Linked DNA regions of Rheinheimera salexigens. The protein of the gene in region 1 interacts with the protein of each later gene in a pairwise test. Links are inferred from orthologs where the notes say so. Each region holds a gene or a part of one and is shown on either strand. Other genes may lie near its edges. The genes, in order: lpdA, odhB and uvrD.

Region 1 (3,009 bases):
TTCCGCATGTTACTCAGTTCGACGAAGCTGATATTACTGGCTTAGAAGATTTCCGTAAGCAGCAAAACCAGTTGGCAGAAAAGAAAAAGCTGGGGGTTAAATACACGCCATTAGTGTTTATTATGAAAGCGGTTGCTAAAGCGTTAGAAGAGTTTCCAACCTTTAGTAGCTCGTTATCAGATGATGGTGCTAGCTTAATTCTGAAAAAATATATCCATATTGGTATCGCTGTTGATACGCCGAATGGTTTAGTAGTGCCAGTAGTTCGCGATGTAAACAAAAAAGGTATTATTGAGTTATCACGCGAGTTGCAAGAAATTTCAGCTAAAGCCCGTGATGGTAAATTAACGTCTGGCGATATGCAGGGTGGCTGTTTTACTATTTCAAGTCTTGGCGGTATTGGTGGTACGGCATTTACGCCTATTGTTAATGCGCCAGAAGTGGCTATTTTGGGTGTATCTAAATCTGATATCAAACCAAAATGGAATGGTACTGAGTTTTTACCAGCATTAATGCTACCGTTAAGCTTATCTTACGATCACCGAGTGATCGATGGTGCTTTAGCCGCGCGGTTTACCGCTACGCTAGCCGGTTACTTAGCTGATATTCGCCAGATAATTATGTAAGTGATTGTGTAAGAGATTATGTAAACAGTTAAAGCCAGAGGTCCCATTAAAAGTTACGGGACTTCTGCTGTTGGCAATGTTAAAATTTTGCCACTTTTTTCGCCTGATAGGTTTCAAGCAAACAACCTGTCAGTAACCCGACCCGATTAAGAAAGGTAATACGATGAGCAACGAAATTAAAACCCAAGTTGTGGTGCTAGGCGCAGGCCCTGGCGGTTACTCTGCTGCATTTCGTGCAGCAGACTTAGGTCTGGAAGTCACCTTAGTAGAAGCACGTAGCACTTTAGGTGGTGTATGCTTAAACGTAGGTTGTATTCCTTCTAAGGCTTTATTACACGTTGCTAAAGTGATTGATGATGCCCGCGATATGGCATCTCATGGTGTAACTTTTGGTGCACCAGAAATCGATTTAGATAAAATTCGCAGCTGGAAAGACAAAGTGGTTTCACAATTAACCACAGGTTTAGCTGGCATGTCGAAAATGCGTAAAGTTAAAGTAGTAACTGGTTACGGCAAATTCACCGGTGCTAACACCTTACAAGTTGGCGATACTACAATTACCTTTGAACACGCTATTATTGCTGCCGGTTCAGAGCCAGTTTCTTTACCTTTTATTCCAAAAGATGATGATCGCGTAATCGACTCAACTGGTGCCTTAGAGTTAAAAGACATTCCAGGCGAGATGCTAGTATTAGGCGGCGGTATTATCGGTTTAGAAATGGGTACTGTGTATCGTGCTTTAGGTTCTAAAGTATCAGTAGTAGAATTTGCTGATCAATTAGTACCAGCAGCTGATGCTGACTTAGTTAAAACCTATACTAAGTACAACAAAAAGAACTTCAACATTATGCTATCAACTAAAGTTGTTGGCGTTGAAGCAAAAGAAGACGGTTTATACGTATCATTCGAAGGCAAAAATGCCCCAGCAGAAGCAGTACGTTATGACAAAATTTTAGTCGCAGTTGGTCGTAAGCCAAACGGTAACTTATTAGACGTCACTAAAGCCGGTGTTAACGTTGATGAGCGCGGCTTTATCAATGTTGATAAGCAATTAAAAACTAACGTTGACCATATCTATGCCATTGGTGATGTTATTGGTCAGCCAATGTTAGCGCATAAAGCGGTTCACGAAGGCCATGTTGCTGCTGAAGTTATTTCAGGTATGAAGCATTACTTCGACCCACGTTGCATTCCATCTGTAGCTTATACTGATCCAGAAATGGCTTGGACAGGCTTAACAGAAAAAGAAGCTAAAGAGCAAGGCATCAAAATTGAAACAGCCACCTTCCCGTGGGCTGCATCAGGCCGTGCTATTGCCTCTTCGCGCACTGAAGGCTTTACCAAATTAATATTTGATAAAGAAACGCACCGTGTATTAGGTGGCGCTATTGTTGGTATCAACGCTGGCGAAATGTTAGGTGAAATTTGTTTAGCTGTGGAAATGGGCGCAGACGCTGAAGACATCGCGTTAACAGTACACGCGCACCCAACGTTAAACGAATCAATTGGTATGGCAGCAGAAATGTACGAAGGTACTATCACTGACTTACCAAACCCAAAAGCGAAGAAAAAGTAATTTCTAGTTTTTAACAAAAAGGCCGCATTAGCGGCCTTTTTGCTTTAAGATTTTCAAGGGGTCAGAGTACTTGAAACCAAAAATTACGTTCAAGTACTCAGACCCCTTGAAAGTGACGACACCTTTAGCTGTCATTATTTTTACTTATTAAGCCATAAATCCATAGCTTAAAAGTATTATTGCTGCAGCAATTAGTGCCAACTTGATTTTACTGAATGCTTTACCTGCAAAAAACATTGGGTAATAAATAGCAGCGAAAGGTACTGCCATATAAATCAATAAAATTAATGGCGAACTACTAAGTTCGTTATCTGGTTGTTGTGATAAGTTGTAATAGTAACCGTAAAGTGAAAGCAGTTGTAATAGACTGAAGAGAATATAGCCTTTTCTAATACTAAAGCGGCTAGCGGCTGAAGTAATAACGGCAAGTAAAGCTGGAATAAGCCCCCAAATACAGAGAAACCCTGCAACATAATACCAGTCATCACTGGCTAGTGGGCTTTGAATGCTTTGGCTAATACCGCGAAGTAAAGCAACTATAGCTATAGCTACAATAAGTATTGCGGATGTAAATAAGGCACGTGCAAGAGTTTCAGTTATTAACGATAAGCTGGATTTTGTACTGCGCATGGTTGGCAAAGCCCTTTGAAATACATTTGATGAATACGGACATCATGCGCAGCGTCTGCACCTTGAAAGTCAGTTATTTTACGTCGTGTTTTTACATCGGTTGGTAAATCTGCGGGTACTATATCTAAAATTGAATTGGTCCAGCTATTACTATTTTTACCAAACCATGGCGGAGGA
Region 2 (3,084 bases), 800 kb from region 1 along the record:
GTATTAGCATTTGAATACGGTTATGCGACAGCAGAGCCACGCGCTATGGTTATTTGGGAAGGTCAATTTGGTGACTTTGCCAACGGTGCGCAAGTGGTTATCGACCAATTCTTAAGTTCAGGTGAGCAAAAGTGGGGCCGCTTATGTGGTTTAACTTTATTACTGCCGCATGGTTATGAAGGTCAAGGTCCAGAGCACTCTTCAGCTCGTTTAGAGCGCTTCTTGCAACTGTGTGCTGATCATAATATGCAGGTTTGTATTCCAACGACACCCGCGCAAGTATTTAATATGTTGCGTCGGCAAATGGTTCGGCCAATGCGTCGTCCATTAATTGTCATGTCACCGAAGTCATTATTACGTCATCCTTTAGCTACCTCGACGTTAGAGGAATTAGCTAGCGGTGTGTTCCATAACGTAATTGGTGAAATAGATGATATTAAAGCCTCAGACGTTAAGCGTGTGGTGTTCTGTAGTGGTAAAGTGTATTACGAACTACTAGAAGAACGTCGTAAACGTGAACAAACTGATGTGGCAATTGTTCGTGTAGAACAGCTTTATCCGTTCCCACACGCAGAAATGGCGAAGGTAGTAAGCCAGTACCAGCATGTAACTGATTTTGTTTGGTGTCAGGAAGAACCGCAAAACCAAGGTGCATGGTATTGTAGTCAACACCATTTCCGTGGCGCGATCCCGCAAAAAGGGTATTTAACCTATGCCGGACGTGAGGCGTCATCTTCACCTGCAGTTGGCTATTTGTCTGTACATAATAAACAGCAACAAGCCTTAATTAATGATGCGCTGACAATAAAATAAATTAACTTGGCCTGCTAGGCAGGCCATTTAAACTTAATAAGACCAACCCGTAAAAGGTGACAAAGTGGAAATTAAAGTACCCGTACTTCCAGAATCTGTTGCAGATGCAACAATCGCAACCTGGCACGTAAAAACAGGCGAAGCCGTTACACGCGATCAGGTATTAGTAGATATCGAAACCGACAAAGTGGTACTTGAAGTTGTTGCTCAAGCCGACGGCGTAATGGGTGACATCATTCACGATACTGGTGCGACCGTAACAGCGGAAGAAGTGATCGGTAACATGGAAGCTGGTGGTGCACCTGCCGCTAAAGCAGAAAGCAAGTCTGATGACAAAGCAACTGATAAGCCTGCTGCAACAGCCGATGCTAAAGTAGAGTCAAGCAAAGACGAAGCCAGTGATGATGCATTAAGCCCATCAGTTCGCCGTTTAATTGCTGAGAAAGGCTTAGATGCTAGCAAAGTTAAAGGTTCTGGTAAAAACGGTCGTGTAACCAAAGAAGATGTTGAGAAATTCTTAGCTTCTGCTCCAGCTAAAGCCGCTACCGCTCCTGCTGCAGTATCTGCTGTTACCGGTGAACGTACCCAGAAACGCGTCCCAATGACACGTTTGCGTAAAACCATTGCTAGCCGTTTATTACAAGCCAAAAACAGCACGGCCATGTTAACAACATTTAATGAAGTTAACATGAAGCCGATTATGAGCTTACGTAAGCAATACCAAGAAACGTTCGAAAAACGTCATGGTATCCGTTTAGGCTTTATGTCGTTCTACGTTAAAGCGGTGACTGAAGCGTTAAAACGTTACCCTGAAGTGAATGCCGCTATTGATGGCGACGATATTGTTTATCATAACTATTTTGATATCAGTATTGCGATATCAACACCTCGTGGTTTAGTGACGCCAGTATTACGTGATTGTGACAAAATGAACTTGGCTGAAATTGAACAAGCTATCAAAACTTTAGCCTTAAAAGGTCGCGACGGTAAATTAACAATGGACGACTTAACCGGTGGTAATTTCACAATTACGAATGGCGGTGTATTTGGTTCATTAATGTCTACGCCTATTATCAACCCACCACAATCAGCTATCTTAGGTATGCATGCCATCCAAGATCGGGTGATGGTTGTAGATGGTAAAATGGAAATTCTTCCTATGATGTACTTGGCATTATCTTATGACCACCGCATCATTGATGGTAAAGAGTCTGTTGGTTTCTTAGTAACCATTAAAGAGTTATTAGAAGACCCAACTCGGATCCTGTTGGATATCTAATCACTCTAGTTAGAGTTATAAAAAAATGCTGTTGTTTTACGACAACAGCATTTTGTATTTCATCGATTGGCAGTATAATAATCGCCGATTAAACACAGGCTGTACCATGTTGGGCAGCTTTAATATTCAAATGAACGGAAATAAGCCATGAATTTGCACGAATATCAGGCAAAACAGCTGTTCCGCGAATACGGTTTACCAGTATCTGAAGGCTTTGCGGAAGAAACTCCTCAAGCTGCTGCAGAAGCTGCTGATCGTATTGGTGGTAACAAATGGGTAGTTAAAGCTCAGGTTCACGCAGGCGGCCGCGGTAAAGCGGGCGGTGTGAAATTAGTTACTTCTAAAGAAGAAATTCGTAATTTTGCTCAAAAATGGTTGGGCAAGAACTTGGTAACTTACCAAACTGATGCTAAAGGTCAGCCTGTCAGTAAAATTCTGGTTGAAACCTGTACTGATATCGAAAAAGAACTGTATTTAGGTGCCGTTGTTGATCGCTCTAGCCGTCGTATCGTCTTTATGGCGTCGACTGAAGGCGGTGTTGATATCGAAAAAGTAGCAGAAGAAACTCCTGAAAAAATCATCAAGATGGAAGTTGATCCACTTGTTGGTGCTCAGCCTTTCCAAGCGCGCGAAATCGGTTTCAAATTAGGCTTAAACGCCTTACAAATTAAGCAATTCACTACTATCTATTTAGGCTTAGCCAAAATGTTTGTAGATTTAGATATTGCTTTACTTGAAGTAAACCCATTAGTAATTACTACTGAAGGTAACTTACATTGTTTAGACGCGAAATTAGTTGCCGATAGCAATGCGATGTATCGTCAGCCTAAGCTTCGTGCTTTTCATGATGCGTCACAAGAAGACGAGCGTGAAGCGCGAGCAGCACAGTGGGAACTAAACTATGTTGCGCTTGATGGCAACATTGGTTGTATGGTTAACGGCGCAGGTTTAGCAATGGGTACTATGGACATTGTTAAATTAAGTGGCGGCGA
Region 3 (3,088 bases), 800 kb from region 1 along the record:
GCGCTAGCCAAGCATTATCAACTTATCGCTATTACCAATGGTAATGCCTGCATAGACAAAATGGCTATCGGCCAGTGGTTTCAATTTAGCCTGCAAGCTGGCCCTGATGGCAGAATGAAACCCTATCCTGATATGTATTTAAAAGCCGCGCAGCAATTGAACCTAGCGCCACAACAAATCTTACATATTGGTGACAGCCATCGTGCCGATGTTATCGGCGCCTTAAATGCCGGTTGCCAAACCGCTTGGCTAGATCACCATAACAGCGCGATATCGGTTTTACCGCATATTCGCTTGACCAATGTGCAAATGTTAAGCGCCCTAATACCCTAGTCGAATAAAGCTGCGCCAAGCTTTAATTGCCAAATAACTGGTTATTTATCCACTAATAAGCGCTGTTAGCTTGGCGCATCAGTTTTGGCTGCTATAATAGCGGCCATTATGCTTAGCGAGACAAACTAATGGATGTATCTTTCCTGCTAGACGGGCTTAACGACAAACAACGTGATGCAGTTGCCGCGCCGCCGCAACATATGTTGGTACTGGCCGGGGCCGGTAGTGGTAAAACTCGGGTCTTGGTGCACCGTTTAGCGTGGTTAATGCAGGTAGAGCGTGTTGCACCATTTAGTTTGCTTGCCGTTACTTTTACCAACAAAGCGTCAAAAGAAATGCGCGGCCGTATCGAGCAGACCATAGGCGTAAGCTTAAATAACTTATGGATGGGCACCTTTCATGGTTTATCCCATCGTATGCTGCGCGCCCATTATCAAGAAGCGGGCTTACCGCAAAGCTTTCAAATAATAGATACCGATGATCAATACCGCTTAGTTAGACGCCTGCTTAAAGCGTTAAATTTAGATGAAAAGCATTGGCCGGCTAAGCAAGTGCAATGGTTTATTAATGGTCGTAAAGATGAAGGCCAACGGCCTAATATGATTGATGCTGCAGGTGACTTTAGCTTACAACAGATGCTAAAAATCTATACTGCTTATCAAGAAATGTGTGATCGCTCAGGCTTAGTCGATTTTGCTGAAATTTTACTGCGTAGCTTTGAGTTACTGCAAAATAACGCTGAAGTACGCCAGCATTATCAGCAACGCTTTCGGCATATTTTAGTCGACGAATTTCAAGATACCAACGCTATTCAATATAAGTGGTTAAAGCTACTAGCCGGTACTAACGCTAAAGTGATGATCGTCGGCGATGATGACCAATCTATCTATGGTTGGCGCGGCGCCCAAGTGGAAAACATCCAAACCTTCTTAACAGATTACTCTGACGTGGAAACCATTCGCTTAGAGCAAAACTATCGCTCAACTGCCACCATTTTAAAAGCTGCGAATGCGGTTATTGCCTATAATAGCGGCCGTTTAGGTAAAGACTTATGGACCGATGGTGCTGAGGGTGAAGCAATTTCTTTGTACACTGCCTTTAATGAGTTAGATGAATCTCGATTTATTGTTAGCCGGGTGCGTGATTGGCTGAAAAAAGGTGGCACCTTATCCGATAGCGCCATTTTATATCGCAATAATGCCCAGTCTCGAGTACTAGAAGAAGCCTTAATTCAAGAAGGCTTAAACTACCGTATTTATGGTGGCTTGCGCTTCTACGAGCGCCAAGAGATAAAAGATGCTTTAGCCTATTTACGCTTAATGAATAACCGACTAGACGATGCAGCATTAGAGCGCGTGGTTAACACCCCAGCCCGTGGTATAGGTGAGACAACTTTAAATAAAGTGCGTATTCATGCCCGTACCGAACAAATCACTATGTGGCAAAGTTTGCAGCAATTAATCAGTGAAAATCAATTATCTGGACGTGCCGCTAATGCTATTAGTAGCTTTATGCAATTAATAGAACAATTAGCTGACCTAACCGCAGAATTGCCATTACACGAGCAAGCCGATCATGCGATTAAAAAATCCGGCTTATATGCCATGTATCAAGCCGAGAAAGGCGAAAAAGCTGAAACTCGAATTGAAAACTTAAATGAATTGATCACGGCTTGCCAAAACTTTGATGTTGCGAATGATGTTGAGATGACGCCCCTAGCGGCTTTTTTATCTCAAGCCGCACTAGAAGCGGGTGAATATCAAGCTGAAGAAAATTCAGATGCGGTGCAATTAATGACATTGCATAGCGCCAAAGGCTTAGAGTTCCCGCAGGTTTTTATTTGTGGCTTAGAAGAAGGCATGTTTCCCAGCATGCAAAGCTCTGAAGATGCCACCCGACTCGAAGAAGAACGTCGCTTATGCTATGTCGGTATGACGCGGGCCATGCAAAAATTGTATTTATGTCATGCGGAAAGCCGCCGCTTATATGGCCAAGAACAACATAATCGACCGTCGCGTTTTTTACGCGAGATCCCGGCTGAATATATCGAGGAAATTCGCCTTAGTACTCAAGTTAGTAAACCAACCCCATTTAATCGCTTTAGTAACCAAGCTAGCCATGTTGCCTTTGAAAACACTGGTTTTAACCTAGGTCAACGCGTGCTGCATGCTAAGTTCGGCGAAGGTACTGTGCTTAATTATGAAGGCACCGGCGCCCAGTCCAGAATACAAGTTAACTTTGATCAGCTTGGCAGCAAGTGGTTAGTTACTGCCTACGCTCGCCTAGAAGCTGTAGGCTAATGTTCAACCAGCCGGTGTTTTCAACTTGGTTAGCACAAGCCGCCAATTTGCAAATACGGCTACCTATAGTTTGGCAGGGCCAGCAGCACACTCTGCTGGCCGCGACTAAACAATGGTTAGAAGCGAATACCGCGCTTAAGGTTTATTGGCTTGGCGCTGATGCCCCCCCTAGCGCAACTATGGTCTCGCAAGGCCGTAACTATCAGTTACTAGGCACCGAGTGCGATGTACTCATTATTAATGCCTTTAGTGGCTTTGCTGCAGACGCCGTAGCAGCAACCTCGGGTTGCGTTAAAGCGGGCGGATTATGGCTGGTATTGTGTCCGGAATTTAATATTTGGCAACAACAAGTAAATCCGGCTCATCAAAGCTTGTTGCCGTATCCTATTGATGCTAAGCAGCATCAGGGCTATTTTATTCCATTTTGGCTCAAGCAATTACAACAAGCGAATGTC

Evidence for each region.
Region 2: the proteins of lpdA (region 1) and odhB interact in binary tests that used the Escherichia coli proteins (3 or more experiments, as listed by UniProt). The link is inferred for Rheinheimera salexigens from one-to-one orthologs.
Region 3: the proteins of lpdA (region 1) and uvrD interact in binary tests that used the Escherichia coli proteins (3 or more experiments, as listed by UniProt). The link is inferred for Rheinheimera salexigens from one-to-one orthologs.

Annotation. Positions count from the first base shown.
Region 1 is NZ_MKEK01000001.1:981,070-984,078, forward strand. What follows is about bases 148-2,995. They hold lpdA (dihydrolipoyl dehydrogenase), read left to right. Parts: upstream 148-789; coding sequence 790-2,202; downstream 2,203-2,995. Other genes in these bases: aceF (dihydrolipoyllysine-residue acetyltransferase), read left to right, coding at 148-626; BI198_RS04580 (hypothetical protein), read right to left, coding at 2,350-2,832; BI198_RS04585 (hypothetical protein), read right to left, coding at 2,802-2,995. Also shown: more of aceF, read left to right, coding at 1-147; more of BI198_RS04585, read right to left, coding at 2,996-3,009. UniProt on the Escherichia coli protein: Lipoamide dehydrogenase is a component of the glycine cleavage system as well as of the alpha-ketoacid dehydrogenase complexes.
Region 2 is NZ_MKEK01000001.1:1,780,817-1,783,900, forward strand. What follows is about bases 62-2,984. They hold odhB (2-oxoglutarate dehydrogenase complex dihydrolipoyllysine-residue succinyltransferase), read left to right. Parts: upstream 62-877; coding sequence 878-2,092; downstream 2,093-2,984. Other genes in these bases: sucC (ADP-forming succinate--CoA ligase subunit beta), read left to right, coding at 2,240-2,984. In the rest of the region: more of sucC, read left to right, coding at 2,985-3,084. UniProt on the Escherichia coli protein: E2 component of the 2-oxoglutarate dehydrogenase (OGDH) complex which catalyzes the second step in the conversion of 2-oxoglutarate to succinyl-CoA and CO(2).
Region 3 is NZ_MKEK01000001.1:179,515-182,602, forward strand. What follows is about bases 121-3,047. They hold uvrD (DNA helicase II), read left to right. Parts: upstream 121-461; coding sequence 462-2,633; downstream 2,634-3,047. Other genes in these bases: BI198_RS00900 (HAD-IA family hydrolase), read left to right, coding at 121-333; BI198_RS00910 (tRNA(Met) cytidine acetyltransferase TmcA), read left to right, coding at 2,633-3,047. Also shown: more of BI198_RS00900, read left to right, coding at 1-120; more of BI198_RS00910, read left to right, coding at 3,048-3,088. UniProt on the Escherichia coli protein: A helicase with DNA-dependent ATPase activity. Unwinds DNA duplexes with 3'-5' polarity. Translocates on single-stranded DNA with 3'-5' polarity. Initiates unwinding more efficiently from a nicked substrate than double-stranded DNA.